DNA from 4 places in the Variovorax sp. GrIS 2.14 genome. Region 3 is predicted to be linked to each of the others. Evidence: predicted binding sites of a transcription regulator. Region 3 holds the regulator's gene; each other region holds the start of a gene.
The links. Region 3 encodes sigma-54, which starts transcription at its own class of promoters, with help from an activator protein. Its sites were predicted from a motif close to TGGCANGNAANCTGCTTT; they were not measured.
Positions count from the first base shown of each region.

Region 1 (7,299 bases), on a different contig from region 3:
AGCGCGTGGCCGTACCGAACAATCCACCGCCAAATTCGAGCACGCCGCTTTCTTCGCTGGGCACCCAATACTCGATCACGCGGATGAAGGTCTTGGGCACGAGGTTTGGAGCGGATGTCATATCAGGCCGCTTTTTCGACGTGGCCTTGCCGCGTGTAGAGGAAGTCGATGACAGCCTTGCGGTACTGCACGTAGTGCCGGTCTTCCGCCAGCTCGACGCGATTGCGCGGCCGTTCGAGATTGACCTTGAGCACCTCGCCGATCGTGGCCGAAGGGCCGTTGGTCATCATGACGATCTTGTCCGACAGCAGCACCGCTTCGTCCACATCGTGCGTGACCATGACGACGGTGCTCTGCGTCTTGTGCACGATGGAGAGCAGTTCGTCCTGGAGCCGTGCGCGGGTCAGCGCGTCGAGTGCGCCGAAGGGCTCGTCCATCAGCAAGACCTTGGGCTCCATCGCCAGCGCGCGGGCGATGCCGACGCGTTGCTTCATGCCGCCGGAGATTTCGCCAGGGCGCTTGTTCGTTGCCGGCGTCAATCCAACCAGCGCCAGTGCCGCATCCGTGCGGACCTTCAACTGCGCCTTATTTTCGGTCGGCGCGAACACGCGTTCGACGCCCAGGTAGATGTTTTCGTAGCAGGTGAGCCAGGGCAGCAGCGAATGGTTCTGGAACACCACCGCGCGCTCGGGGCCGGGGCCGGCGATCTCCCGGTTGGCGCACAGCAGCGTGCCGTGCGTCGGCATGGTGAGACCCGCGATCAGGTTCAGCAGCGTCGACTTGCCGCACCCCGAGTGACCGATGAGTGCGACGAATTCGCCCTTCGCCACGGTGAGGTTGATGTCACGCAGCGCCTGGAAGCTGCCTTTGGCGGTCTTGAAGGTTTGTTCGACATCGCTGATATCGATGAACTTCTTGTCGTCGTTCATGACTTCACCTCTTCGAACGTGAAAGCGGTCGCGATCTTGATGAGCGCGTATTCGAGCAGCATGCCGACGATGCCGATCACGAAGATCGCGATGATGATGTTCATCACGTTCAGGTTGTTCCACTCGTCCCAGACCCAGAAGCCGATGCCGACGCCGCCGGTCAGCATCTCGGCGGCGACGATCACCAGCCAGGCGGTGCCGACGGCCAGGCGCACGCCGGTCAGCATGTAGGGCAGCACGGCGGGGAACAGGATCTTGGTGATGATCTTCCACTCGCTCAGGTTCAAGACCTTGGCGACGTTCATGTAGTCCTGCGGCACGCGCTGCACGCCGACGGCGGTGTTGATCACCATCGGCCAGATCGAGCAGATGAAGATGGTCCAGATGGCCGCAGGATTGGCACCCTTGAACACCAGCAGGCCGATCGGCAACCAGGCCAGCGGTGACACCGGCCGCAGCAGGCTGATCAGCGGGTTGAACATGCGCGCCAGGAACTCGAAGCGGCCGATCGCGAAGCCCGCCGGAATGCCGACCGCCGCCGCCAGGCCGAAGCCCACCGCGACACGTTGCAGCGATGCGAGAACGTTCCAGCCCACGCCCTGGTCGTTGGGTCCGTTGCTGTAGAACGGATCGCTGAAAACCTTGACCGCTTGCAGCCAGGTTTCCCACGGTGCGGGAAAGGTGCCGGCACTTCGTACGGCGATCAGTTCCCAGATCAGCACCAGGATGCCGAAGCCCGCGAGCGGCGGCAGCACGCGCATCCAGAACTTGCGCAGGTCGAGCGGCTTGCGCACGCCCGATGCCGAGCCACTGGGGGTCGCAGCGGGCGCACGCACCGGGCTTGTTGCGACGGCCGCATTCGCCGGCAGCGGGACTGCGGCGGAAGCGTCGAGCGGAGAGTGAAAGACGGCGCTGACCATGCTGTGCTCCTTAAGCGTGAACCTTGAAGCCGTCGGCGTAGGCCTTCGGGTTTTTGCCATCCCAGACGATGCCGTCCATCAACTTGCTGGTGCGCATCGTGTCTTTGGGCACCGGCGTCTTGCTGGCCGTGGCGGCCTGCTTGTAGAGGTCGATGCGGTTGATCTCCGTCGCGACCTTGAGGTAATCCGGATGCTCTTTCAACAAACCCCAGCGCTTGTGCTGGGTCATGAACCACATGCCGTCCGACAGGTACGGGAAATTGACCGCGCCGTCGTTGTAGAACTTCATGTAGTTGGGGTCGTCCCAGCTCTTGCCCATGCCGTTGGTGTAGCGGCCGAGGATGCGCTGGTTGATGGCGTCGACGCTGGTGTTGACGTAGCTCTTTTCGGCGATGGTTTCGGCCATCTTGTTTTTGTTCTGCAGACCGGTGTCGATCCAGCGGCCCGCTTCCAGAATCGCGGCCGTTACGGCGCGGCAGGTGTTGGGGTATTTTTTGGTGAACTCGGCGGTGGTGCCGAGCACCTTTTCCGGATGGTCTTTCCAGATGTCTTGCGTCGTGATAGCCGTGACGCCGATGCCGTCCATGATGGCGCGCTGGTTCCAGGGCTCGCCCACGCAGAAGCCATCCATGTTGCCGATGCGCATGTTGGCCACCATCTGCGGAGGCGGAACGACGATCGACTTGACGTCCTGGATCGGGCTGATGCCGTTGGCCGCTAGCCAGTAGTTGAGCCACATCGCATGGGTGCCCGTTGGAAAGGTTTGCGCGAAGACGTATTCGCGCTTTTCGCTGGCCATCATCTTGGCGAGCGACGGGCCGTCGACCGCGCCCTTGTCAGCCAGCTTCTTGCTCAGGGAGATGGCCTGTCCGTTGTTGTTGAGCGTCATCAACACGGCCATGTCCTTCTTGGGACCGGCGATGCCCAGGTGCACGCCGTAGACCAGGCCGTAGAGCACGTGGGCGAAGTCCAGATCGCCATTGACCAGCTTGTCGCGCACGCCGGCCCAGCTGGCCTCTTTGCTCGGCACGATCTTCACGCCGTACTTCTTGTCGATGCCGAGCACCGATGCCATCACGACGCTGGCGCAATCGGTCAGCGGGATAAAGCCGATCTTGACTTCTTCTTTCTCGGGTTTGTCGGAGCCTTGCGCCCAGACGGCGGCACGCAAAGCCGGGTCGAGGCCGACCGCGCCGAGGGCGGCGGCTTGCAAGATCTTGCGGCGACTGAGCTTCGTTTTAAGCAGATCGGTCATTGAGGGGCGAACTCCGAAAAAATGAAAAGGATGAACAAGGCCAAAAGACAAAGACAAAAGGCAAAGCGAAAAACAAAAAAGGCGTCCTCACCGCGCATGTGCCGCTCGAAAGCGAGCGCATGCAGATAAGGACGCCTTTGTCCGTTGGGTCGGCGACACCCGCCATTGGATGTCGCCTGCCTGGAGACCGTCGTTGGTCTATGTGAGAGCTGAGTGCAAGCAGCGTGCCAGCATTGCGGCCACCGTGATTGCTACTCAATCGATAGCATTGAAGCTAGGCTGAGATTGGTTTCGGAGAAGATTTCATCCGAAATTGCAATTTCGCACTTCGTTTGTGCAATGCACCATTTCAGCTGCCGATGGGCAGGTAGTCGGCCATAGAAAGCACTGATTCGGCGACATCGACCACCCGCCGGTTCTGGTTCATCGCGGTTTGCCGAAGCATCTGGTGCGCCTCGGGCTCAGTCAGTCGACGATGCGCCATCAGCAAGCCTTTGGCGCGCTCGACGAGCTTGCGTTCGTTCAGGGCGGTACGTACGGCGTCGAGTTCGTCGCTCATGGCCTGGAGGCGTTGCGCCTGCTCCTGCATCATCTCGAGAATGGAGCGTTCGAGCTGATGGCCGTACGGCGCTGCGGCGGAAGTGAGTCCGCCAACGGCTACTTGCGGGCCAGGCTCGGCGCCCGGTTCGTCAAAAAAAGCGGTGGCAGCTGTGTCAGGCTCTCCGGCCAGTTGCTCGAGCAGGACCTCGTACGACTCTGCTTCTCCGCGTGCCTGCAGCGTCTTGTCGCGGCACAGGTCGCGCAAATCCGCGGCCAGCCGATCTTCGACATCCTTCATGGCGTCGATGCGCAGTGAGCAGCAGTCGAACCAGACCGCGCTGAGTTCGGGGTCGAGCGGCACGCCGGCGGGCGCGGCGCATGCTATTCGGCGCAAACGTTCGAGTTCGGCGAGTTCGGCGTCCGGTTCGCGCTCGCGCCAGAGCTGGCTCATTGCCGGCCCGGCGAAGTCGGCGAACACGTGAAAGCAGCGCTCCTGCGCGGCGATGAGCTGAAGCCACTGCTGCTGGCGCAGCGGATCGTTCTGTCCCGTCGCAAAAGCCGCGGCACCGCAGGCGCGCTCCTGGCCGGCGAACTCCTTGCCCTGCATGAAGTTGAACATCGCCGCCAACAGGCGCGAAATTTCTGGGTCGGTGGCGCCGTCGGCCGCCTCGAACACCACGGCCAGCAGGCCGGCAATCAGCTTCGCGAAGGCCGCTGTCGCTTCTGCAGCACTGGTTTCCAGCGCACCGATGCGGCGACGCAGCGTGGGAAGGGCGTCCAGCCCGGGCAGCACCCAGGCGATGCGGCTGAACAGGCGAGTGCCACTGCCCGCACGCCGGCCTTCGCTCTCGAGGAAGTCGAACCCGACCCGAACCTCGCGTTCGAAGCGTCCGCATTCACCGATCTGGGCGCTGCGTTGCGCCGCGAAGCGACGTCCTTGCGAGGCGAGCAGGACGTTGGAAAGCCCGCGCTCGCGCTGCAGCGCGTGAACCAGCCGGCCGATGGTGCTGACCAGTTCGCTGGTACGCGCCAGCTGCTCTAGCTCATCGATTTCGCATCGCCTGGCTGCGACCAGAAAGCTCAATCCTGAATTCATGTGTGGGGCAATAGGAACTGACGGGCATCCAGCAACATCCGTGCCCCGGTATGGGGACCACCCTAAACTCGCTGGATGCTTTTATTGGGAATCGAATCATCATGCGACGAAACCGGCGTGGCGCTGGTCGAATCGCAGGGCACGGCACTGCCGATGTTGCAGGCGCATGCGTTGCACAGCCAGATCGCCATGCACCAGGCCTACGGCGGCGTGGTCCCCGAACTGGCGAGTCGTGACCATATCCGGCGCGTGCTGCCGCTGACGCAGGGCGTCATGGCCGAGGCCGGGCGCTCGCTCGCAGAGATCGATGTCGTCGCCTACACCCGGGGGCCGGGGCTGGCGGGCGCGCTGCTGGTCGGCGCGGGCGTGGCCTGTGCGTTGGGTGCGGCGCTGGGCAAGCCGGTGCTCGGCGTCCATCACCTCGAGGGGCATTTGCTCTCACCGTTCCTGAGCGCCGATCCGCCCGAATTTCCTTTCGTTGCACTGCTCGTGTCGGGCGGTCACACGCAACTGATGCGGGTCGACGGCGTGGGTCGCTACCAGCTGCTCGGCGAAACCATCGACGATGCGGCGGGCGAGGCGTTCGACAAGAGCGCCAAGCTGATGGGTTTGCCCTATCCCGGTGGCCCGTGGTTGGCCAAGCTGGCAGAGCAGGGCGATCCGATGGCGTTCAAGCTGCCGCGGCCACTGCTGCACAGTGGCGACCTCGATTTCTCTTTCGCGGGGCTGAAGACCGCCGTAATGACCCAAGCGAAAAAGCTGGGAGGCGAACTGGAAACGCGCAAGGCCGATCTCGCGGCGTCGACACAGGCTGCGATCGTCGAAGTGCTGCTGAAGAAATCAATGGCTGCACTGGAGCAAAGCGGACTCGACAGGCTGGTGGTGGCAGGTGGCGTAGGTGCCAACCACGCATTGCGCGAGCAGCTGAATGCGGCGTGCGCGAAGCGCGGCGTGCGAGTGCACTACCCGGAGTTGCATCTGTGCACGGACAACGGCGCGATGATTGCCATGGCTGCGGCCATGCGGCTGCAGTCGGGGCTGGAAGAGGCGAGCGAGCGCTACGCCTTCGACGTCAAGCCGCGATGGCCAATGGCGTCGCTGACCACGTAGCGTGGGCCGGAACGCCGCGGGGTACAGGTCGAGCGCCGACGTCGGCACCGACGCTGGAAGGCAGCGGCAACACATCCAGCACCTTGCGCCAGAGTTGCGACCATTGCGGCCAGTCGTGTCCGCCTTCCGTCGTGAACACGCGGTCTTGCGGCAGCGCATCGGCCAGCAGCCGGTGGTTTGAAGCGAAGCGGTCCGCCAAGCCAAAGCCGAGGTAGAGCGGCGGCAGCTTTTCGGCAGATTTCGCGCTGGCATATTGCTGCAGCCAAGGCCAGAGTTGGCGGTCGACTTCCTCGTCGGGCGCGGGGCCTGTCGGGGCTTTCCAAGCGCGCAGACCACCGGCTTTATGAATCTCCGCACCCAGCGGGCGTCGGCCGAGGTATGGCGCCAGCGCCACGATGCCTTCGACGGCACCAGGGCGGGCCAGCTCATGAATCAACGCGCCGAAACCGCCGATCGAGATTCCGACCAGCCAGAGCGATTTGTATCCGGCAGCGCGTTGTGGCGCGAGCACGTCGGTATGCAGGCGCTCGATGAACGTCTGGTCGTAGTAGTACGAAACGTTGGCGTCGACCAACAAAACGTCCGCCGCCAGATTGCGTTCCTGGACAGCGCTGACAAACCCCTCACGCTCGAACGCGTCGGGTTGCAAAAAAGCTCCCGGCAAGAACACCAGGAGGGTGTCTGAGGGCGTATTGCCATTGACCAATTTCAAGTGCGTTTCCATCGTCATCCCGATAGTCGCAAACCGTTGCAAACCTGAAGGCCCGCTGAACGTGCTCGCGCCGATGTAAGAGAAAAGTCTGTAAAAACATCAACTTTCGTGATGTTCTTCGCACTAATTGTGAGTTCGGAAACAAAAAAGGTCGGAAACAAAAAGTCACTGACGCGTTTAGTGAGGGGCTAAGACCCCGAGATCACTTGATTTGAAGCTCTGTGACGTTGTTCACAGGCAACAATTTTCCGAGCTGTAAAAGCAGGGCGCAATTTTCCAGTTTGTCTTATTCGACGTTGCCAGGGCGACGGGCACCGCTGAACAGGCGCACTGGGAGAAAAGCCACGGGTGGTGTGAACGGCGGGGGCAAGAAACGTGTGTCCCGTACACTGCGCGGCCTTTCAATTCAAGAGTGCCGCTTGCCACTTTATCCAGGCACCGCGCCACGCGTTTCAAGACAATGAACTCCCGCTTTATTTGGCGTCGCAAGGCCTTGAAATTCAGCACGCTGGCGCTATGCGCGTCGACATTGCTGTCGGCTGTTTCGCTGGTTCGCGCGCAGTCTCCGGCACCGATTCGTATCGCATTGATCGAGAGCCTCAGCGGCCCGTTCGCAAACACCGGCGAAGCCGTCTCTCGCAACCTGCTGTGGGCTGTCGAACGCGTTAACGCACGCGGTGGCATCCCGCTGCCGGGCGGTGCACGAATGCTCCAACTCGATCGCTACGACAGCAAGG
Region 1 is NZ_JBJXIA010000007.1:206,794-214,092, forward strand. It holds gene RCH10_RS13965 (GAF domain-containing protein) at 1-121, opposite strand, end outside; gene RCH10_RS13970 (ABC transporter ATP-binding protein) at 123-929, opposite strand; gene ntrB (nitrate ABC transporter permease) at 926-1,849, opposite strand; gene RCH10_RS13980 (CmpA/NrtA family ABC transporter substrate-binding protein) at 1,860-3,104, opposite strand; gene RCH10_RS13985 (nitrate- and nitrite sensing domain-containing protein) at 3,454-4,740, opposite strand; gene tsaD (tRNA (adenosine(37)-N6)-threonylcarbamoyltransferase complex transferase subunit TsaD) at 4,816-5,850, shown strand; gene RCH10_RS13995 (alpha/beta hydrolase) at 5,813-6,574, opposite strand; gene RCH10_RS14000 (branched-chain amino acid ABC transporter substrate-binding protein) at 7,023-7,299, shown strand, end outside.
Region 1: a site for sigma-54 is predicted at 3,317-3,334, ahead of RCH10_RS13980 (CmpA/NrtA family ABC transporter substrate-binding protein). Genes of this name have one in related genera too.

Region 2 (7,299 bases), on a different contig from region 3:
CGGGGTCGTGCCGATGGCTTCGATGCCGAGCTGGGCCGTGTCGAAGAGATCAAGACGTTTCGCGGGGAGTTCGACGCGATCAAGGGCAATCACCGCGCGTTGCATTGGGCCCAGGCCCGCACCTATGCCGCAATGCTGTGCGAGAAGCACGCGCTGGCCCACATCACGGTCGCGCTGGTCTACCTCGACATCCATAGCGGCGACGAAACCGTGCTTGAAGAACAGCGCACGCGCGCCGATCTGCAAGTTGAATTCGAGGCGCTTTGCAGTCGCTTCATGGCATGGGCGTGGCAGGAGTCTTTGCATCGCGCTGCGCTGGCGCGTGACCTGTCGTCTCTCGCGTTTCCGCACGCCGGCTTTCGACCCGGTCAGCGTGAACTGGCAGAAGGCGTCTACCGCGCCGCCGCGGCCGAGCGTTGCCTGATCGCGCAAGCACCGACCGGTATCGGCAAGACGATTGCCACGCTCTTTCCCTTGCTGAAAGGCTGGACCGCGCATCGCACCGACAAGCTGTTCTTCCTGACCGCGAAGACCTCCGGCCGTGCCGTGGCGCTCGACTCGCTGCGCGTGCTGCGCAAAGACTGCCCCACGTTGCGGGTGCTCGAACTCGCCGCGCGAGAGAAGGTCTGCGAGTACCCGGGCCGCGCATGCAACGGCGACGCGTGCCCCTTGGCGGCCGGCTTCTACGACCGCTTGCCGGCAGCACGCAGCGAGGCGGTAGGGCAGTCATTGCTGAACCGCGAAACGGTGCGAAACGTCGCGTCGGCGCACCGCGTGTGCCCGTACTTTCTGGCGCAGGAACTGGTGCGGTGGAGCGATGTCGTGGTCGCCGACTACAACTACTACTTCGACGGCAGTGCGTTCCTGTACGCGCTCATGATCGACGAAGAGTGGCGCGCCGCGGTCCTGGTCGACGAGGCACATAACCTGATAGAGCGGGCGCGCAGCATGTACTCGTCCGAGCTCGACAGCGCCGCGCTCGCCGTTGCGCTGCGCGTGGCACCGCGTCACATCAAGCAGGCGCTCGACAAGCTGGAGCGCGAGTGGGATTCGCTGCAGCTGGCGCAGCGCGGCGCGACGCCATCCGCCTTTACGCCGTACGCCATCCGCGACCAGATTCCAGAACGCCTGCATCGCGCGCTACAGGAAGCCATCGGCGCCATGTCCGACCACTTCGCGGATCACCCGGCCGAGGCCAACGGCCCGATGCAGCCGTTCTTCTTCGACATGCTTCGCTTCGTACGTCTGTCTGATGAGTTCGGCGAGCACTCGGTACTTGAAAGCACGATCGATGCACATCCTGACGGCCCCTGCGGTTTCGCGATCCGCAACCTGATCCCGGCGTATTTCCTGAAGCCGCGCTTCGAACGTGCGCTGTCTGTCGCGTGCTTTTCCGGAACGATCGCGCCTTTCGCGTTCTATCGTGATGCACTCGGCATGCCGCAAGGCACCGCACATCTCGATGTCGGCTCGCCGTTTCAAACGCACCAGCTCACGGTGCGCGTGGCAATGCAGATCTCGACGCGCTACCGTGACCGCGATCGATCGCTGGAGCGGCTGACGAAGATCATCGCGGCGCAGTACCAGCAACGACCCGGCAACTACCTGGCTTTCTTCAGCAGCTTCGACTACCTGGACAGTGCGTGCGATGCGATGGCCGCGCGCTATCCCGACGTGCCGATGTGGGCGCAGTCGCGTGGCATGCGGGAGTCTGAACGCGAAGCCTTCGTCGCGCGCTTTGTCGCCGGTGGGCAAGGCATCGGCTTTGCTGTGCTGGGAGGCGCTTTCGGTGAAGGAATCGACCTGCCCGGCGAGCGTCTGGTCGGCGCCTTCATTGCGAGTCTCGGACTGCCGCAGCACAACGAATTGAACGACGTGATGCGCGAGCGGATGCAGGAGCGCTTCGGGCAGGGCTATGAATACACGTACCTCTATCCCGGCCTGCGCAAGGTCGTGCAGGCGGCGGGCCGCGTGATTCGCACCGAGCAGGATGCGGGCGTGTTGTATCTGCTCGACGATCGGTTCGCGCTGCCCGAGGTGCAGTGCCTGTTGCCGCCGTGGTGGCGCATCGAGCTTCACTGACCGCGAGCGATCAATGAAGCCCTGCTTCGCGCAGCGCGACGGCGCTTGGCTCAGCTCACGCCGAGATGCGTTCGCACTTCTTCTGCGGATGTGCCGACTTCGGCCACTGCAAGACGCAGCGCCTCCTCGGTTACCCCGAGCCGCTGGGTCCATTGCTCTACCGCAGCGATCTGGGTCACATCGACCGCCTGGCCGGGATTTGTCGGCACGACGATGTCATCGGACTGAGTCATGGTTTGCTCCTTCGTTTGCATGGACGCAATCTTCAGTCGCGCGATGCAGCCCCCAGGACAGACGCGTGCCACGGACCGTGCAGGAAAACGCCCTTACATCCCAAAAGATTGCTTCAGGCGTTGACCCGCGTAGTCCTGCGCTTCCTTGGCCTTTTGTACTACTGCGGCCATGGCCGGTGCGCCGGCGTGCCGACTAGCGGTAGCCCGCTTCGTTGGGGTTGTGGATGATCCAGATCAGATAGCCACTAGAGAAATCGCCCATGCCGCCGCCGGCAAAAATCAGTCGGCCCTGACCCTTGTAGGTCATTTCGAAGCGATGACGGTCGGCGCCGAAATAGAACGGAATCCAGGCCTTGCCGGTCATGTAGGCGCCCTGGTCGGTCGGCGGGCCAGCGAGGTCCGTGACCTGTCGCAAGGGCATTCCGATCTGGAGCTTGGTGAACTTGCTGCCGGGTGCCGGGTTGCCGGTGATTTCGCCTTCGTAGTCGTTCAAGCCCTTGACCGTGCGACCGCTGCCGGCCTCGACCTTGGACGAGTCCGTCACGTTCCCCTTGGCATCGATGCCGGGCTTGGCGCCTCCAGCGTAGGGCGCAGGCGCTGCGGCCGCCGCAGCAGCAGGCGCTGGCGCGGCCGCAATCGGCGCGGCGACTGCAGCGACTTCAGGTGCGCAGCGGTCGAGGTCGACGATCTTCTGTTTGCTTCGGGGCAGATAGCGGTAGTCGCGGACCTTGGCGGTGACGGCGCCGCCCGTGTAGCCGGGCGCGACCGATCGGCACACGAAAAAGGTCTGGTCGGTGCTGTCGACCGCATACGCGCCTGCAGGCACGTTGTGCCCGGTGGCTTTGGCAAGGTCGACGCTGACCGACTTGCCGACCAGGTCCTGCTTCACCTGCTTGCCGGTGCCTTCACCGATGAGGTCCGACAGCGCTGCGTATTCAATGCCTTCGCGCACTGGCTTCACTGGCGCGGCGCGGGCGGGCGCTGGTGCAGCTGCAGCCTGCGCAGTCGATGCAGGCGCGTTGGCAGGTGCCGGCGAGCGCGTGCCGCAACCTGCGCAGAGCGCCAGGATGGCGGCGGCCACGGTCATCGCCGACATGGATGAAGTGGTCGAAGCGTTCGGAGTGGTCAAGGGGGCAAGAGGCCGGGTCGTCGGAGTCACAGTCATTCCTTTTGAGCTATCGAGCTGCGCATTTTGCCGATGTTGTCGCACGCCAAACGAGTTCCTGCCAAGTTGTCCGGTGCACCAAACCAAGGATTCACGCGCCAGAACAGCGCATGCCTTCGGCATTCAGAAGACTCATCGCGCAAAAAGGCCGGCATGGATGTTGCGTGATGTCCATCAGTGTTCCGACGGCACCGTCGCCGCGGCCAACATATTGCCTCCGCCAATGGCGGCGGGATCCGAACGAACTGAGAGCATCGATGCTCGACTGTTCGTCTGTTCCAACCCGATTTGCATCCGCATCCAGCGAGCGGGGGCCGTGTCGACTCTGTCCTGACAGCGTCGGCCACCGCTCCCTTTCACCGGACCGGCTGCGTGCAGGACACGACATGAAAATCGCAGTGATTGGCCACGGCATGGTGGGCCACAAATTTCTCGAACAGCTCCATGCGCTCGGTATCGCCGATGCACAGGTCACGGTGTTGTGCGAGGAGCCGCGCCCGGCCTACGACCGGGTTCATCTCTCTGAATTTTTTGCCGGCAAGACGGCTGAAGATCTGTCTCTGGTCGAGCCGGGCTTCTTCGAGCGCACCGGCTTCACCTTGCGACTGGCGGCTCGCGCAGTGGCCATCGAGCGCCGCGACAACACCGTCACCACCGCCGACGGCGAGGTGGTGCACTACGACAAGCTGGTGCTGGCCACGGGGTCGTCGCCCTTCGTGCCACCGGTGCCCGGCCGCGACCGCCCCAACTGTTTTGTCTATCGCACCATCGAAGACCTGGAAGCGATGAAGGAATGTGGCGCCCGCTCAAAGACCGGCGTGGTCGTGGGCGGCGGCTTGCTGGGACTCGAATGCGCCAAGGCGCTGCGCGACATGGGCCTGGAAACGCACGTCGTCGAATTCGCCCCGCGCCTGATGGCGGTGCAGGTCGACGAGGGCGGTGGCCGCGCGTTGCGCAACAGCATCGAGGCGCTCGGCCTGCACGTGCACACCGGCCGCAACACGGTCGAGATCGTCGACGGCGCGACCGCACGGCACCGCATGGTGTTCGCCGACGGCACCTATCTGGAGACCGACATGATCGTGTTCTCCGCAGGCATTCGTCCGCGCGACGAATTGGCGCGGCAGAGCGTGCTGGCGATCGGCGCGCGGGGCGGCATCGCGGTCGACACCCATTGCCGCACCAGCGACCGCAACGTCTACGCCATCGGCGAATGCGCGGCGTGGAACGACCAGACCTTCGGCCTGGTGGCACCGGGCTACGACATGGCGCGCGTGGCCGCCAAGCACATCGCCGGGCAGGACGACGCCGCCTTTACCGGCGCCGACATGAGCACCAAGCTCAAGCTGATGGGCGTGGACGTGGCGAGCATCGGCGACGCGCACGGCAAGACGCCCAAGTCGCGCGCCTACCAGTACATCAACGAGCACAAGCAGATCTACAAGAAGATCGTGGTCAGCGAAGACGGCAAGCAACTGCTGGGCGCGGTGCTGGTCGGCGATGCCGCCGAGTACGGCACCCTGCTGCAACTCGCGCTCAACGGCATCACGTTGCCGGCCGATCCGGAGTTCTTGATCCTCCCGTCGAGCGACGGCAAGGCCAGGCCCGGGCTCGGCGTGGAGGCGCTGCCCGACAGCGCGCAGATCTGCTCGTGCAACGACGTCAGCAAGGGTCAGATCTGCGCGGCGGTGGGCGAGGGCGTCAGCACCGCCGCCGGCATGAAGGCCTGCACCAAGGCTGGCGCTTCTTGCGGCGGCTGCGTGCCGCTGGTCACGCAGGTCATGAAGATGGAGATGGCAAAGCGCGGCATGGCGGTCAACAACCATCTGTGCGAGCACTTCGCGTATTCGCGCCAGGAGCTGTATCACCTGGTGCGCGTCGGCGAGATCAAGACCTTCGGTGATCTGCTGGCCCAACACGGCAAGGGCCTGGGTTGCGATATCTGCAAGCCGACCGCAGCCAGCATCCTCGCGTCGTGCTGGAACGACTTCGTCTTGAAGAAAGACTTGGCGAGCCTGCAGGACAGCAACGACTATTTCCTTGGAAACATCCAGAAGGACGGCAGTTATTCGGTGGTGCCGCGCATGCCCGGCGGCGAGGTCACGGCCGATGGCCTGATCGCCGTCGGCCAGGTCGCAAAGAAGTACGGCCTGTACACCAAGATCACGGGCGGCCAGCGCGTGGATTTGTTCGGTGCGCGCGTCGAACAGCTGCCGCCGATCTGGGAAGAACTGATCGCGGCCGGCTTCGAGTCAGGCCATGCTTATGGCAAGTCGTTGCGCACGGTGAAGAGCTGCGTCGGCTCGACCTGGTGCCGCTACGGCGTGGACGACAGCATGGGCATGGCGATCGAACTGGAGAACCGCTACAAGGGTCTGCGCACGCCGCACAAGATCAAGTTCGGCGTGTCGGGTTGCACCCGCGAATGCGCCGAAGCACAGAGCAAGGACGTCGGCATCATCGCCACCGAAAAGGGCTGGAACCTCTATGTGTGCGGCAACGGCGGCATGAAGCCGCGCCACGCGGAGTTGATCGCGTCCGACCTGAGCAAGGCCGAGCTGGTCAGGCTGGTCGACCGCTTTTTGATGTTCTACGTGCACACCGCCGACCGGCTGCAGCGCACCAGCACCTGGCGCGACAACCTCGAAGGTGGGCTCGACTACCTGAAGGACGTGCTCATTCTGGACACGCTGGGGCTCGGCGCCCAACTCGAAGCCGAGATGCAGCACGTGGTCGACACCTACCAGTGCGAGTGGAAGACGGCCGTCAACGACCCGGCCACGCGCCAGCGCTTTCGCTCCTTCGTCAACAGCGACAAGAAGGACGAGCACATCGTGTTCGTCGAAGAGCGCGGCCAGATCCGGCCGGCCCGTGCCGAAGAGCGCAAAGCGGAGGCCGAAACCTCCGCCGCCAACTCCACCGCCACCGCCAGCGCCTGAACATCCGAGGACATCTCACCATGACCACTGAAACTTTCCACTGGACTGCCGTGTGCGCGGCCACCGACATCCTGCCCGACACCGGCGTGTGCGCGCTGGTCGACGGCGTGCATGTCGCGATCTTCCACATCGGCCAGGCAGGGCAGTTCTTCGCGATCGACAACGTCGACCCCAAGTCGCGGGCCAGCGTGCTGTCGCGCGGGCTGGTGGGCAGCCTGGGCGATCGCATCGTCGTCGCGTCGCCGCTCTACAAGAACCACTTCGACCTGCGCAACGGCGAATGCATCGAATCCCCGGAGTACTCGGTGCGCGCGCATGCGGTGCGTATCGAACAGGGGCGCGTGCAAGTCGCATTGGCCTGAGCGCATCGCCCGCCCGATCTCTTCTCGTTATTTTTCTTTCTCTCTGCTTCAAGGAATCCCATGGCCTATCTAGCCCCCGCCGAGTTCGTGACCAAGATGGTCGATGCCGGTGAATCCAAGCTGCTGATGTCGACGCGCGACACGCTGATTCGCTCCTACATGGCCGGTGCCATCCTGGCGCTGGCAGCGGCCTTCGCGGTCAGCATCACCGTCAACACCGGCAACGCGCTGGTCGGCGCGATGCTGTTTCCGGTCGGCTTCATCATGCTGTACCTGATGGGCTTCGACCTGCTGACCGGTGTGTTCACGCTGGCACCCTTGGCCGTGCTCGATAAGCGCCCCGGTGCCACGTGGGCCGGCGTGCTGCGCAACTGGGGTCTGGTGTTCGTCGGCAACTTTGCCGGCGCGCTGACGGTCGCGGTGTTCATGGCGATCATCTTCACCTTCGGCTTCAGCGAGGCGCCCAACGTCATCGGCGCCAAGCTCGGCGGCATCGGTGAGGCCCGCACGCTGGGGTA
Region 2 is NZ_JBJXIA010000015.1:63,163-70,461, forward strand. It holds gene RCH10_RS21045 (ATP-dependent DNA helicase) at 1-2,082, shown strand, start outside; gene RCH10_RS21050 (DUF3606 domain-containing protein) at 2,133-2,315, opposite strand; gene RCH10_RS21055 (hypothetical protein) at 2,509-3,444, opposite strand; gene nirB (nitrite reductase large subunit NirB) at 3,867-6,419, shown strand; gene nirD (nitrite reductase small subunit NirD) at 6,440-6,781, shown strand; gene RCH10_RS21070 (formate/nitrite transporter family protein) at 6,842-7,299, shown strand, end outside.
Region 2: a site for sigma-54 is predicted at 3,630-3,647, ahead of nirB (nitrite reductase large subunit NirB). Genes of this name have one in related genera too.

Region 3 (7,299 bases):
CGCTGGCGGCCAGCATGGCCGCGGCCAGCGTCTCCTTCAGCGGCGCATCTCCGGTGTCTTGTCGCCAGCCGCGCTTGAAGAGCGGCTCGCCGCTGGTGTCGATGTAGAGCGTGCAGTCGTCGGTGGTCAGATGCGCGAAGACGCGGCAGTCGGGCCACTGCGTTTCGATGCTCGGCCGCACGCCGCCGGCTTTGGCGCGAAAGCGGTCGGCGATCGCGTCCTTGATGCGCAGCGTCGCGAAGTTCAGGCTCTGCAGCGGGCTGTGCTGCGCAGTGGTCTCGATCTTGAAAGTCTGCTTCGGCGTGAACCAGATCTCCCACGCCACGCCACTGGCAATGGCGTAGAGATCGTTCTCGCTGCGGTACGGCGCATGCGCCAATTCGATGAGCACGCGTTGCGCCAGGCGGCTGTGCAGGTTGAGCTTGAGGGCGTCGCGCCACTCGGCCCGGACCCGCACGCCGCCGCGCAGCGTCAGCAGGTCTTGGCCGACACGGCCGGTCAGCGCATGGACTTCCTGCGCCAGGAGTTCCTCGACGCCGGCGGCGCAAGGCAAAAAGAGAGAGAGATCGTTCACCCGCCCACTATAGTGGCCGTGCTCATGAGTTCCCCGTCCGCCCCCGCGTCGCCCTCATCACAGGCCGCTCCGTCGCCGGCCGTGCGCTTTGCAGTGCAGTGCGAAGTGCTGCGCCTAAGCGCCCAGCCCACCGGACCGATGCTGGCCGTGCAGTTCCTGCTGGACTGCGGCGTTGCAGCCCTCTTCGCCTGGCAGTATTCGGTATCGCACGCGCTTATCTGGATCACCATGATCGCCGCCAGCACCGCATGGCGCGGCTTTTTTCCGCAAGTGCTGCCCAGCTCGCTGACGCCCGAGAACCTGCAGCCTGCGCTCCGCCTGCACACCTTTCGCATCGCAGTACACGAGGCCGCGCACGGTGCGGCAGGCGTACTGTTGTTCAGTCCGACCGACCCGGTGGTGCAACTGCTGCTGGCCGTCGTCATCATGGCGATGACCCTGTCGTCGGCGTTCTCGGTGTCGTATCACACGCCCGCGATGCAACTGGCGATCTCGCTGCTGCTGGTGCCGATGATCGTGATGAGCCTCACCTACGGCCAGCCGGTGATGGTGACGGCGGCGGTCCTCGGCATCGGCCTGCTTGCGATGGTGTGGAACCTGGTGTCGGAGCGCTCGCGCCAGCTCGAAGAAAACATCAGCCTGCGCCACAACGAGAGCGCGCTGCGCGTGCAGGCGCTGGCTGGCCTGCGCGCGTCGGAACAGGCGCAGGCCGAGCGTCTCCGGTTCTTTTCAGCCGCCAACCACGACCTGCGGCAGCCGGTGATGGCTATGGGCCTGCAGGCCGAAGTGCTGCGGCAGCAACTGCGCGCCGGCGAAAGCGCCGCCGTGGTGCAAGGCTCCGTCGATGCGCTGTCACGGGCACAGCAGGCGCTCGAAGGCTTGACCAACCAGCTGCTCGAAATCGGTCGCATCGAGGCCGCTGCCGACCCGTTCACGTTGACCGCGGTCGCCCTCGCACCGCTGCTGAACGAGTTCGCACGGCAGGCAGGCAGCGGCCGGGTGCGGGTGCGTTGCCCGGCCGAAGCCATCGTGTGGACCGACACGGTGGCGCTGCGCCGCATCGTCGCCAATCTGGTCGACAACGCTGTCAAGTTCGCACCCAATGGCCGCGTGTTGCTGGCCTGTCGGCGCCGGCCGGGCGGCTGGCGCATCGAGGTGCGCGACAGCGGCATCGGCATCGCTTGCGAAGCGCAGGAGCGGGTGTTCGGCGACTTCGAGCAGGTCGGGAACGTGGAGCGCAATCTACAGCGTGGGCACGGCCTAGGGCTGGCCATCGTGCGGCGCCTGGCGATGCGGCTGGGGGTCCAGATCACGCTGCGGTCGCTGCCGGGACGCGGCTCGGTGTTCGGCTTCACGCTGCCATCGGCCCCTCGCGATGCGCACCCCGACCGCACGGCACGCGCCGCGACCGCGGCGGCGACCAGCACCGCAGCGCTCGACGCCATGCCGCTGGCGCCCGGCTTGGCGGTGCTGGTGGTCGAAGACAACGCCGTGGTGGCCGACAGCCTCGCGGCCCTGCTGCGCCAATGGCAGGCGCTGCCACGCATCTACGAGAGCGCGGCCGAGGCGCTGGCGCTCGCCGACCTGCAGGCCATCGACGTCGCGCTGTGCGACATCCGCTTGCCGGGCAAGCTCGACGGTATCGACCTGGCACGACGCCTGCAACTGCAAAAGCCGTCGCTCACGATCGCGCTGATCTCGGCCGATATCGATGAAGCGACGCTGCACCTGGCCCGCGAGCGTGGCTGGCATGCGTTGCGCAAGCCGGTGCAGCCGGCGGAGCTGCGCGGGATTTTGTTGCAGGCGCGGCGGTAAACCGAAGCCTTACAGCGCCTTGCGCAGATTCGCCGGTGCGATGCGCAGCGCTTCGCGGTACTTGGCGACGGTGCGCCGCGCACATTCGATCCCCTGCTCTTTCAGCATGTCGGAAATCTGGCTGTCCGACAGCGGCTTCTTGATGCTCTCCGCGCTCACGAGTTGCTTGATGAGCGCTCGCACTGCCGTGCTGGATGCATTGCCGCCGGTCTCGGTTCCGAGCGCCGAACCGAAGAAGTACTTGAGCTCGACCGTGCCGTAAGGCGTCGACATGTACTTGGCCGTGGTCACGCGGCTGATGGTCGACTCGTGCAAGCCCAGCTCGTCGGCGATCTCACGCAGCACCAACGGGCGCATGGCGAGTTCTCCGTGCACGAAGAAGCTTTTCTGCCGCTCGACGATGGCGTTGCTCACCCGCAGGATGGTGTCGAAGCGTTGCTGGATGTTCTTGATGAACCAGCGCGCCTCCTGCAGCCGCTGCGACAGCGCCTGGCTGCCCTCGCCCTTGTGCGCCTTGAGCGCGCCGGCGTAGATGTCGTGCACGCGCAGACGCGGCATCACGTCGGGGTTGAGCATCACGCGGAACTTGAGCGTCGCGCCACGACCGGTGCGGGTGACGATCACGTCGGGCACCACGATGTTGCGCTCGACATCGACGAAGCGGCGGCCCGGCTTGGGCTCCAGCTTGGCGATCGCCTGCAGCGCGCTGCGCACTTCTTCTTCGTTGCTGCGTGTGAGCGTGGCCAGACGTTTGAAGTCGCGCCGCGCGAGCAGCTCCATCGGCTGCTTGCAGATCAGGATCGCAGTCTTGCGGATCTGCTTTTCTTCGGCCGTCTCGTTCTCATGGGCGAGCGCCTTCAGCTGGATCGCCAGGCATTCGCCGAGATCGCGTGCGCCGACGCCGACCGGCTCCAGGCTTTGCAGCAGGCCGAGCGCCACCTGGAAGTGGTGGACGAGACCGTCGAACTGGTCGTTGTCATCGCCCGCGAGGCCCGATGCCAGCGCTGGCAACGAGTCTTCGAGGTAGCCATCGTCATTCAACGATTCGATCAAAAAACGCAGTGCGGCCTGGTCGTTTTCGTTCAGCCGCAGGCTCAGTGCCTGTCGGTGCAGGAAGGATTGCAGCGACTCCTGGCTGCGCGCGAGCTCGGTGGCGTCGGTGCGCTCGCTGCCGTCGTTCGGGCCGAGGTTGTTGCTGCTGGCCGGCGCCTCGCCGCCCCATTCCCCATCGTCCGGCGTCATCTCGACCGTGCCGTCGCCGCCCCAGTCGGGCTCCTGGTCGGACATCTCGGCGGCCGGCGCTTCGGTCTCGCTGGCGGTCGTGGTGGTGCTCGCGCCGTCGGCACTGGTCGCCAGCGCGCTGGGCGCGAACTCGCCGTCGCTCTCGCTCTGGCGGTCGCTGTCGTGCTCTTCGCGCGGCGCTGGCGCGTCGGACACGTCGATGCCGAACTCTTCGCGTGCGGCTTCTTCGGCCGTGCGCTCCAGGAACGGGTTGTCGTCGAGCATCTGCTCGACTTCCTGGCTCAACTCGAGCGTGGACAACTGCAAAAGTCGGATCGACTGCTGCAGTTGCGGCGTGAGCGCGAGGTGCTGCGATACGCGCAGCGACAGGCCTTGCTTCATCCTGCGCGCTCTACATCCGGAAGTGTTCGCCGAGGTAGACGCGTCGTACCTCGGCGTTGTCGACGATCTCCGAAGGCGTGCCCTGTGCCAGCACTTGCCCGTCGCTGATGATGAAAGCGTGATCGCAGATGCCCAGCGTTTCACGCACGTTGTGGTCGGTGATCAGCACGCCGATGCCGCGCTCTTTGAGAAAACTGATGATTCGCTGGATTTCGATAACGGCAATCGGGTCGATGCCGGCGAAGGGTTCATCCAGCAGGATGAAGCGCGGCTGCGTGGCGAGCGCACGGGCGATTTCGACCCGCCGCCGCTCGCCGCCCGACAGCGACAACGCCGGCGAGTTGCGCAAATGTTCGACGCGCAGGTCGTTCAGCAGCTCGCTCAGCCGCTCTTCCATCCGTGCCTTCGATATCGGGACCGACCTGCCGGACTCGTCGGTGTCTAGCTGCAGCTCGAGCACGGCCCGCACGTTCTCTTCAACGGTGAGCTTGCGAAAAATCGACGCTTCCTGCGGCAGGTAGCTCAGACCCATGCGCGCGCGCTTGTGGATCGGCATGTGCGCGATAGGCTCGCCGTCGATGGTGATCTCGCCCGCATCGGCGCGAACCAGTCCGACGATCATGTAGAACGAGGTCGTTTTTCCGGCGCCGTTCGGGCCGAGCAGCCCGACCACCTCGCCCTTTTGCACGCCGAGCGACACATCCTTGACGACCGTTCGGCTGCCATAGGTCTTTTTGAGGCCGCGCGCTTCGAGGCGGCTGCCGACGTCGATCGCGTCTGCGTTTTCGATCACTTGCGCGGTTCTCCGCCGAGCGTGGTGCTCTGGCGCAGGCCGGAGCCTGCAGCGGGGGTGGCGGGCACCGTCGTGGCCGGCGCGGCACTGGAACCCGAGCCCGGACCGGCCGCAGGCGGAGCCGCTTTGGCGCCACCGGCTGCCGACGCCGGAGCGCGCGGCGTGAGCACCGCCCTGACGCGACCACCCGAAGCACCGGCCGCGACGCTGGCGTCCGGCGGCAAGGTCGAACCGTTGACCGTGAAGGTGTCGTTGCTCTGGTCGTAGACGATCAGCGGGCCGGTGGTTTCGTCGTTGACCTTGGTGCCGATCAGCCGCCGCATCACGGCATGGCCGATGAACTTGACGTTGTCGGCGCGGCTGTCGTATTCGATGCGATCAGCTTCACCCTCTGTCCACTCGTCGCCCGGGGCGTCGCGTTTTTGCTTGTAGTAAGCCAGCTTGCCCGGCTCGGGCGTGACCACGCCGTATTGGTAGCCCTCGGGGTCCTGGCGCACGTCGATGCGGGCGCCGCGAATCACGATCGTGCCCTTGGTGACGAACACCTTGCCGGTGAAAACGCTGGTTTGCTTCAGGTCGTCGTAACGCAGCGCGTCCGACTCGATGTTCATCGGCTTCAGTCGGTCGGCCTTTTCGGCATGCGCCGGCAGGCCGGTGCCGAGTGCCAAGGCGAGCAATGCACCAAAGGTGATCGCGAAAGCAGAACGAAAGGAGCGAAGGGGGGATTTTGAGCGCAGGGTCATAGAGGCACGAAACTTGCTGCGCATTGTATGCGGCCAACTGACACGACCTTGACGAAAAAGCCCGCCGAAGCGGGCTTCTCAAAAAACGCGTGTGACAGCTTCAACCTTTGCGCGCTTCGGTGATCAGGTAGTTGGCGACCTGCAGCGACTTGGTCATGTTGCCGGCGAGCTCGCCGTCGACGTAAAACCGCCCTGCCACGCCAAGAGCAGGCACACCGGCCACCTTGTACTGCTCGGTGATTTGCGTCGCCCGCTTGGCCTTGCTCACCACGCCGAACGAGGTGAACGCCTCCGTGAACTTGACTTTGTCGAGGCCGTTCTTTTCGGCCCACGCAATGATGGCCGCGTCGCCGTTCACGTTCTGGCGTTGGGTGTGGATCGCATTGAAGACCTTCATCGTGTATTCGTCGAGCTTGCCCATGGCATCGAGCGCGTAATACAGGCGCTGCTTAGGCTCGACGTCGTTGCCGACGAACGGCACGGGAACGCGACGGAACGCGGCGTCTTTCGGCAACGTTTTGACCCAGGCTTCGAGCTCGGGCTCGAACGCATTGCAATGCGGACAGTTGTAAGAAAAGAACTCGATGACCTCCACCTTGCCGGCCGGCGCATCGACCGGGACGCGGGGGCTCAAGTCGATGTAGTCCTTGCCGGCCTTGGGCTGAACCTGGGCATGCGAGAGAGAAGCGGCGGACATCAACCCGAGGGATGTGGCGGCCAGAGAAAAGTCACGACGGTTCATGTGTTTCATCAAAGAGGTGCTCCTGTTCGGCTGAAAGAGCCAGAAGTGCCGCGCGGAGTTCCGCGCCCGGTTGATTCAACGCGGCAGAGACGCAGTGCGTCACGCCGCGGCGAGTAAAGAAAAGTCAACGTTCCAAAACTCAACGCTCCACGGCGGACCGCACTCAACGCTGCACCCGCACCAGTGCGGAATCGAAGCCGCCGCCATCGAGGCGATCTTTCAAGTGGTCGGCATCGTCCTTCTTGTTGAACGGGCCGGCGCGCACGCGGTACACGGTGCGACCGGCTTGCTCGCGCTCGGTGACTTTGGCCTCGACACCCATCAGCGACAACTTGGCGCGCTGCGCTTCGGCGTCGTCGGTGGTGCGAAAGGCGCCGGCCTGCACGAAGTAGAGGAACGGGTCTGCGCCACTGGCGTTGGCAGCAGCAGCCGTCGAAGGCGCCACGCTGGCAATGGTGCCGCCGGCGGTCGGGTTGTTGCCGGATCTTGAGCGCGCCAAGTCGCCCAACGGATCGCTCGACGGCGGCAGTGCGTTGGCTTCGGCTGGCACCGGTGCCGTGCGCGGGCGCGGCGCAGCAGGGGTCGTGGACGCACCGGGCGCGACCACGACCGGAACCGGGCCGGTCGAAGGCGCATTGAGCGGGCCGACCGTCGCAGGTGCGGTCACCGAAGGCGGCTGCGGCTTGACGGCACCGGCCTTGCCTGCGAGTGGGCCGTTCGGGTCCCAGTCGCGGTTCTTGCGGGCTTCGGCTTCGTCCTGCTCGGCACCGCCGCGCTGGTTCTTGCTCATGAACGGGATCGGCACCTTGGTCACGTAGACCGCGATGCCCAGCGCCACGCCGAGCCCGAGCACCAGGCCGATGATCAGCCCGATGACGATGTTGCCGCGCTGAACTGAGCGTGTACTTGATTTCATTTTGAGGTTCGGAATCACATCTTGCGTGGCGCACTGACGCCAAGAATTGCGAGGCCATTGTGCAGCACCTGCGCAGTGGCGGCGACCAGCGCC
Region 3 is NZ_JBJXIA010000001.1:612,711-620,009, reverse strand. It holds gene RCH10_RS02920 (class I SAM-dependent RNA methyltransferase) at 1-574, opposite strand, end outside; gene RCH10_RS02915 (ATP-binding protein) at 599-2,389, shown strand; gene RCH10_RS02910 (RNA polymerase factor sigma-54) at 2,399-4,012, opposite strand; gene lptB (LPS export ABC transporter ATP-binding protein) at 4,023-4,805, opposite strand; gene lptA (lipopolysaccharide transport periplasmic protein LptA) at 4,802-5,548, opposite strand; gene RCH10_RS02895 (thiol:disulfide interchange protein DsbA/DsbL) at 5,649-6,290, opposite strand; gene RCH10_RS02890 (SPOR domain-containing protein) at 6,454-7,206, opposite strand; gene argS (arginine--tRNA ligase) at 7,221-7,299, opposite strand, start outside.

Region 4 (7,299 bases), on a different contig from region 3:
TCGATGGCCTCGCCCTCGCAGGTGAAGCCACGCACGCGCATTACGTTGTGCAGTGTCAGCCCGTACTTCAGGCAGTGCACGCCGCCCGAGTTTTCGGCCACGTTGCCGCCGATGGTGCAGGCGATCTGGCTGGACGGATCCGGTGCGTAGTAGAGGTTGAATGGCGCCGCCGCCTCGCTGATGGCCAGGTTTCGAACGCCGCATTGCACGACGGCGGTGCGGCTCACCGGATCGATTTTCACGATGCGGTTGAACTTGGCGAGCGACAGGGTGACGCCCATGGTGTCGGGCATGGCGCCACCCGAAAGGCCGGTACCGGCACCGCGTGCGACCACCGGCACGCCGAGCCCATGGCAGGTCTTGAGCAATGCCGCCACCTGCGCCTCGGTTTCCGGCAATGCGACCACCAGCGGCCGCGCCCGGTATGCCGTGAGGCCGTCGCATTCATACGGCGTGGTGTCTTCGTCGTGCCAGATCAGCGCATGCGATGGCAGGTGCGCCTGCAGCGCGCGCACCACCTGCGATTGGCGCTCGGATTTCTGAAGCAGATCGTACTGCGTGGGCGTGACGGGAGCGTTCATACAGCCACTCTACGTCACGATGCCGAGCTCTGCTACTTGAAGACTACTGTCCGGTGTCCGTTGAGCAGCACGCGATGTTCGCTGTGCCATTTGACGGCGCGCGCCAGCACCTGGCTTTCGGTATCCCGGCCGCGTGCCGTCAACGCTTCGACCGTGTCGGTATGGTCGGCGCGGGTCACGTCCTGCTCGATGATGGGGCCTTCGTCGAGGTCGGCGGTCACGTAGTGGGCGGTCGCACCGATGAGCTTCACGCCGCGGTCGTGCGCCTGGTAGTACGGCTTGGCGCCCTTAAAGCTCGGCAGGAACGAATGGTGGATGTTGATGGCGCGGCCCGACAGTTTCTTGCACAGGTCGTTGCTCAGAATCTGCATGTAACGCGCCAGCACGACCAGTTCGGAGCCCTCGGCCTCGATGATTTCCATCTGCCTGGCCTCGGCCTGCGCCTTGGTCGTCGCCGTCATCGGGATGTGATGAAAGGGCACGTTGTAGCTGGCCGCCAGTTGATAGAAATCGCGGTGGTTCGAGACGATGGCGCGGACGTCGATGGCGAGCAGGCCGCTCTTCCAGCGAAACAGCAAATCGTTAAGGCAGTGGCCGTCCTTGCTCACCAAAATGACCGTCTTCATCGGTTCGGCGGCGGCGTGCAATTGCCAGTGCATGCCGAACCCTCCGGCAAAGGTCATGAGTTGCTCGCGCAGCGCCGCTTCAGAGTGATCGCTGCAGGCGAATCGAACCCGCATGAAAAAGAGGCCGGTGGTCGGGTCGTTGAATTGCGCCGCCTCCTCGATGTTGCCGCCGCGCTCGAGCAAAAAGCCTGAAACGGCATGCACGATGCCGGTGCGGTCGGGACAGGAGAGGGTGAGGATGTAGGCGGGCATGGTCATCAGGGGCGTGATTGTCGCAAAATGATTTCCCTGCGCCACGGGTCTGCCCGTCGGCCTTATTCACCACGCGTCAACATCGGGAGCGTTTCATGGCCTACAGCGACTTCAACATGGACAACCAGTGGTTGCCCTTCACGCCCAACCGTCACTTCAAGAAAGACCCGCGCGTGTTCGTCGCGGCCGACGGCATGGAGTTCACCACGCACGACGGCAAGAAAGTCATCGACGGCATCTCGTCGCTTTGGTGCGTCGGCGCGGGCCACAACCGCAAACCGATCAACGAAGCCATCAAGAAGCAACTCGACACGCTCGACTACGCCACGGCTTTTCAAGTGAGCAACGACAAGGCGTTCAAGGCCGCAGAAATGATCGCTGCAATGGCGCCCGGCGACCTGAACCGCGTGCTGTTCTGCAACTCGGGCAGCGAAGCGGCAGACACCTCGATGAAGGTTGCGCTGGCCTATCACCGGGCGCGCGGCGAAGGCCATCGCAACGTATTCATCGGCCGCGAGAAGGGCTACCACGGCGTTGGTTTCGGCGGCATGTCGGTGGGCGGCATTCCGGGCAATCGGAAGGTGTTCGGCTCGGCGTTTTTGCCACGCGTCGACCACATGCGCTTTATCCATGATCCGGTGAATCACGCCTACATCCATAACGAGGAACCGGTGTGGAACGAAGATCCGCTGGTCGAGCTCGAGTCGCGCATCCTGCCGCTGCACGATCCGAGCAACGTGGCCGCGATCATCGTGGAGCCGGTGGCGGGTTCGGCGGGCTGGTACCTGCCACCCAAGGGCTACCTGCAAAAGCTGCGCGCCATTTGCGACAAGCACGGCATCCTGCTGATCTTCGACGAGGTCATCACCGGTTTCGGCCGCATGGGCACCAACTTCGCAGCGGACTACTACGGCGTGGTGCCCGACATGCTCAACTTCGCCAAGTGCGTGACCAACGGCGTCATTCCCCTTGGCGGCGTGATCTGCCGCGACAAGCTCTACGACGCTTTGATGAAGACCGACGCGCCGGAGCACGTGGTCGAGTTTTTCCATGGCTACACGTACTCCGGGCACCCGGTGTCGTGCGCGGCAGCCATCGCCACGCTCGAGCTGTTCCAGAAAGAGCAGCTCTTTTCGCGCGCCGCCGAAATGGGCCCGGTGCTGGGCGACGCGTTCCACAGCGCCTTCAGAGGCCTGCCGAACGTCATCGGCATTCGCAGCCTGGGCTTGGCCGCCGCCGTCGAGCTGGCGCCCATCACCGGCCTGCCGGGCAAGCGCGCCTACGACGTCTTTCTCGATTGCTTCCACAAGGGATCGCTGGTCCGGGCCGCGGGCGATGTGCTGGTGATCGCGCCGCCTTACATCGTCGAGAAATCGCACATCGACACGCTGGTCAACACGCTGGCGGATTCGATCAAGAAGTTCGCCTGAGGGGAAGCTGGCGCGGCCAATGCCCCGGCACGGCTTCCGTCAGCCCTTGCGCAAGGAGGCGCAGTAGTCCTTGTCGGGCAGCGCCGGGGTCATCCAGATCGCGTCGTAGCCCTTGGCTTTTCCTGCGCCGCCGGCCTGCAACTGGATCGATCTGATCGACAGATCGGTCGGCAGATGCTGCGCCACGCCGATCGTCTTGGTCGCATGGCCGGCGCCGCTGATGAGCAGCACGGTCTTGCCGGGTTGTCGCACCTTGACGATGGCCTGCGCCATGGCACGGTCGCGTGCGATCTGCACGCGGGTCATCGGGCCGATTTGCGATTCCGGCAACAGGTCGCAGTGGCCGGCGCGGACGGCCGCTTGCTGCGTCTCGCGGCCGCTGTCCGAGAGCTGCGCGTCGAGTGACACATCGGCCATCGCGTCCTTGATGCGAGCCAGCGGCAGGTTGGCGCCGACCACCGGCACGCCGGCGCGCACTGCCACCATGATGGCCGGGCCGTAGTCGTCCCAGCCCCAGGCCTTGTCGTTCCATTTCAAGGCGTCCTGAACCTGGGCTTCGGTCGCGCCGGCCGGGAGCTTGGCCGTGCCGGCACCTTCTTCCGCCATCTCGATAGCGAGCGCGGCCAGCTTGCCCTGCGTCACCAGCGCTTCCACCGCCTCGCGTTCGATGCGGTGATGGTCGGCCGCGTCGTGCTGCTCCCCCAGCAGGATGACGTCGGCGGGCATCAAAGCGTCGATGCGGCGTGCGACGGGGACGTCGGCAGCGACGGTACTGGGAGCGCCGGGGAGCATCGAGCAGCCGGCAAGCCACAAGGCGGCGCCGAACGAGACAACCAAAAGACGAGATGAAGTCCGCAACGAGGCCAGCCATCTAAACCGCAGTGCGGACAAACGAGCCGAAGAATTGAGCGAAAGCATCTGCGAATACTAGCGAGGAGCGAGGAAAGGAGCGCGCGGCTCAATCCATCCTGGCTCAGGCGCCGACTCGACGAATGCTCTCAATGAACGAGCACCGGGTTCTGCGCCAGCTCCGCATAACCCTCGAGCGTGTCTTCGACTTCTTCCTGCGTTGGTGTGTTGATCTGCCAGGCAGTGATCTGTTGCTGGAACAGTTCGGCCCACGAGCCGTCGAGGTAGACCTCTTTGCCCGAGCGCTTGTCGACGATCTCGAAACCGTGGCGCGCCAGCACCGGAAGGTGCGGCGCCAGCGGCTTGTCGCCCTCTGTGGGCTGCACGTGCACGACCGCGTACGCGTCGGAGTCGTACAGCATGTGCGTGGCGGAACTGGAGAGGATGTCGAGAGCGTTCATGAGGGTTAGATAGCAATCAACGCGCCAGTTTCAAGAATGGATCGCACAAACAGGATTTCCGGGCGATTTTCCGGCGCGCAGACTTACACCGACTGGTCTTCAATCTGCGCTCAACCTGGCGGCTTCATCGCAAGTTGTTCGCGCAGCTGCATGTCGGCGAAGTCGCCGTTGGGCTGGGTTTGCTTGATGCGGACTGGCAGGTAGCCGAGGTCCGGCGCCAGCCACAGCTCGATCCGGTCGTCGAACTCGCGACGCGGGCTGCGCGTCAATTTGCGCACCGTGAAATCGCCGGCCGGCAGGCTCAACTTCTCTTCGCCCTCGACATTGAAGGTCCAGATCTCGGCATCGCGCGAGCTGACCGTCTGGACCGAAATGGCGCTGCCGGCCGGATAGCGCGCCGGATCGCCGGCCAGCATCGCACCGAGCTGCAGCACCACGCTCAGTCGGTCTTGCGCGCCGGCCAGCAAAGGCACGCTGGGTGCGTTGTTGCTGAAGACCACCTTGCCTTGGTCGCGCACGAAATGCGAGGCGATCTCGGTCTTTCGGTTGTCTGAAAAGCGCTGCGGCTCGATGCCGGTCGGTCCGATCACGCCGCTGCTGTGCTGGGTGCGCAGCGTGCGGAACAAAAAAGTGAGCGCCAGGCGCGCGTCGTAGGCGTTGCCGTCCTGCAGCCAGTCGAGCCGCCCAAAAACCCCCTGCATCGGCGACGCGCCTTGCTGGCCGGTCACGGCGAAGGCGAGTTGCACGGAACCCGGCACGCGCAAGGCCGTCGGGCCGGTCATGGCGCCTTGCGGGCTCGTGCCGCTGCCGGCGTTGCCTGCGGAGGCTGCGCCCCCGGAGCCGCCGGGAGCGCTGGCGGCGGCTTCCGGTGCTGTTGCAGCCGTGGTGTCGGCGGGCGTCGGTTCGACGGCCGGCGCCTTGGCCGCTGGCTCGATCACGGGTTCGACGGCAGGCTGCGGCACGATCTCTACTGGCGGTGGTGGTGGCCGCGGCGTTTCGACAGGCGCGCGTGGCTTGGGCGGCGTGATCGTGCGCGCGGCGCGTGGGTGTACCGGTTTTGGCGCGGACGCTGCTGCGGGCGTGGCTGCTTGTGCGGGCGTGGCAGCAGAACCAGCAGCAGGCTCCGCACTCGGCGGCGGCGCGATCACGATGGTCCGCGTGCTGAACTTGCCCGCCAGCGGTGCCGGCTGTGAGCCGACGGCCATCGGCGTCAGTCCGAGCAGCGCGAGGTGGACGAGGGCGACCGCCAGCGTCACCACCACCAGCGCGCGCCAGGGCGGCCGCGGCAGGTCGGGCAAGGGAGGAGCGGTCAACGACGACATGACGAATGGAGTAGGGCGCAAGGCAGCAGGTTCACCTTGTGTCATGAGCTCACTCGGTAAACTGCCGCCGCCAAGACAGTTTCTTCAGTTTCCCAGATTAGCAAGCCGCCACCATCATGAAACTCGCCACCCTGAAGGACGGCTCCCGCGACGGGCAGTTGGTCGTCGTCTCCCGTGACCTCACGCTCGCCCACTACGCCACCGGCATCGCCAGCCGGCTGCAGCAGGTGCTCGACGACTGGGGCTTCATGAGCCCGCAGCTGCAGGACCTGTACGACGCGCTCAACCAAGGCCGCGCACGCCATGCGTTTCCGTTCGACGCCGCGCAGTGCATGGCGCCGTTGCCGCGGGCCTACCAATGGGCCGACGGCTCGGCTTACCTCAACCACGTCGAACTGGTGCGCCAGGCCCGCAACGCCGAGGTGCCCGAAAGCTTCTACGCCGATCCGCTGATGTACCAGGGCGGCAGCGACGACTTCCTGGGCCCGATGGACGAGGTGCCGGTGCCCAGCGAATCGATGGGCATCGACTTCGAAGCCGAGATCGCGGTCGTCACCGGCGACGTGAAGATGGGCGCGAGTCCCGAGCAGGCGCTCGACGGCATTCGCCTCGTGATGCTGGCCAACGATGTCAGCCTGCGCAACCTGATTCCTGCCGAACTCGCCAAGGGCTTCGGCTTTTTCCAGAGCAAGCCGGCCACCGCATTCAGCCCTGTGGCCGTCACGCTCGACGAGATCGGCACTGCCTGGCAAAACGGCCGCGTGCACCTGCGGCTGGAGAGCACCTGGAACGGCCGCAAGGTCGGCCTGTGCGACGCCGGACCGGAGATGACCTTTCACTTCGGCCAACTGATCGCGCATATCGCGAAGACACGCAACGTGCGCGCCGGCAGCATCGTCGGCAGCGGCACGGTGAGCAACAAGGGCGTCGAAAAAGACGGCCGCATGGACTGGCCGAAGGGCTATTCGTGCATTGCAGAAAAGCGCTGCATCGAGACGATTCAAGACGGCGCGCCCGCGACCGATTTCATGAAGTTTGGCGACACCATCAAGATCGAGATGAAGGGGCTGGACGGCAAGTCGCTGTTCGGCGCGATCGATCAGGAGATCGTGATGGCGGGGGAGGTGGCTGTGGCGAAGGTCAGGCGTGGGGCGAAGTCGCTGGCGGATGCGGGTGAGGCGAGCGAAGCTGTGGCGTCAGCGGCGAGCGCTACCGATCCTGCAAAAGACTAACCCGCGGCCGCAACGAACACGGCCTTTGTCCGATCGTTCGGCGCTTCACTTGTCGTAGACAGTGGCAAGCGAGCGAAAGCCCTTGACCTCGATCGGATTGCCGAACGGATCGCAAAAGAACATGGTCCATTGCTCGCCTGGCTGGCCTTCGAAGCGAACCTGCGGTTTCAGCACGAAGTCGGTCTGCGCCGCTTCGAGCCGCGCTGCCATCGCCTTCCAGTCGGGCAGTTCGAGCGCCAGGCCGAAGTGGGGCATCGGCACCATCACGTCGCCGACGCGGCCGGTGTTGGTGGTGGCGAAAGGCTCACCCAGATGCAATGAAATCTGGTGGCCGAAGAAGTCGAAATCGACCCAGGTGTCGGTGCTGCGGCCTTCGGTGCAGCCGAGCACGCCGCCATAGAAGCGACGGGCGACATCGAGGTCGCGCACATGAAAGGCCAGATGAAAAATGGTGTGCATGAGAGGTCTCGATCGCTGGAAAGCGGAGTGTGCCTCAAGCCATAATCGCAACCGATGTTCACCCCGCGCCGCCCTCGCTTCCACGTG
Region 4 is NZ_JBJXIA010000005.1:213,915-221,213, forward strand. It holds gene RCH10_RS11030 (FAD-linked oxidase C-terminal domain-containing protein) at 1-581, opposite strand, end outside; gene purU (formyltetrahydrofolate deformylase) at 614-1,465, opposite strand; gene RCH10_RS11040 (aminotransferase class III-fold pyridoxal phosphate-dependent enzyme) at 1,555-2,889, shown strand; gene RCH10_RS11045 (ChaN family lipoprotein) at 2,929-3,615, opposite strand; gene RCH10_RS11050 (DUF3567 domain-containing protein) at 3,888-4,199, opposite strand; gene RCH10_RS11055 (DUF3108 domain-containing protein) at 4,310-5,566, opposite strand; gene RCH10_RS11060 (fumarylacetoacetate hydrolase family protein) at 5,638-6,753, shown strand; gene RCH10_RS11065 (VOC family protein) at 6,799-7,212, opposite strand; gene RCH10_RS11070 (DUF2946 family protein) at 7,267-7,299, shown strand, end outside.
Region 4: a site for sigma-54 is predicted at 4,209-4,226, ahead of RCH10_RS11050 (DUF3567 domain-containing protein). Genes of this name have one in related genera too.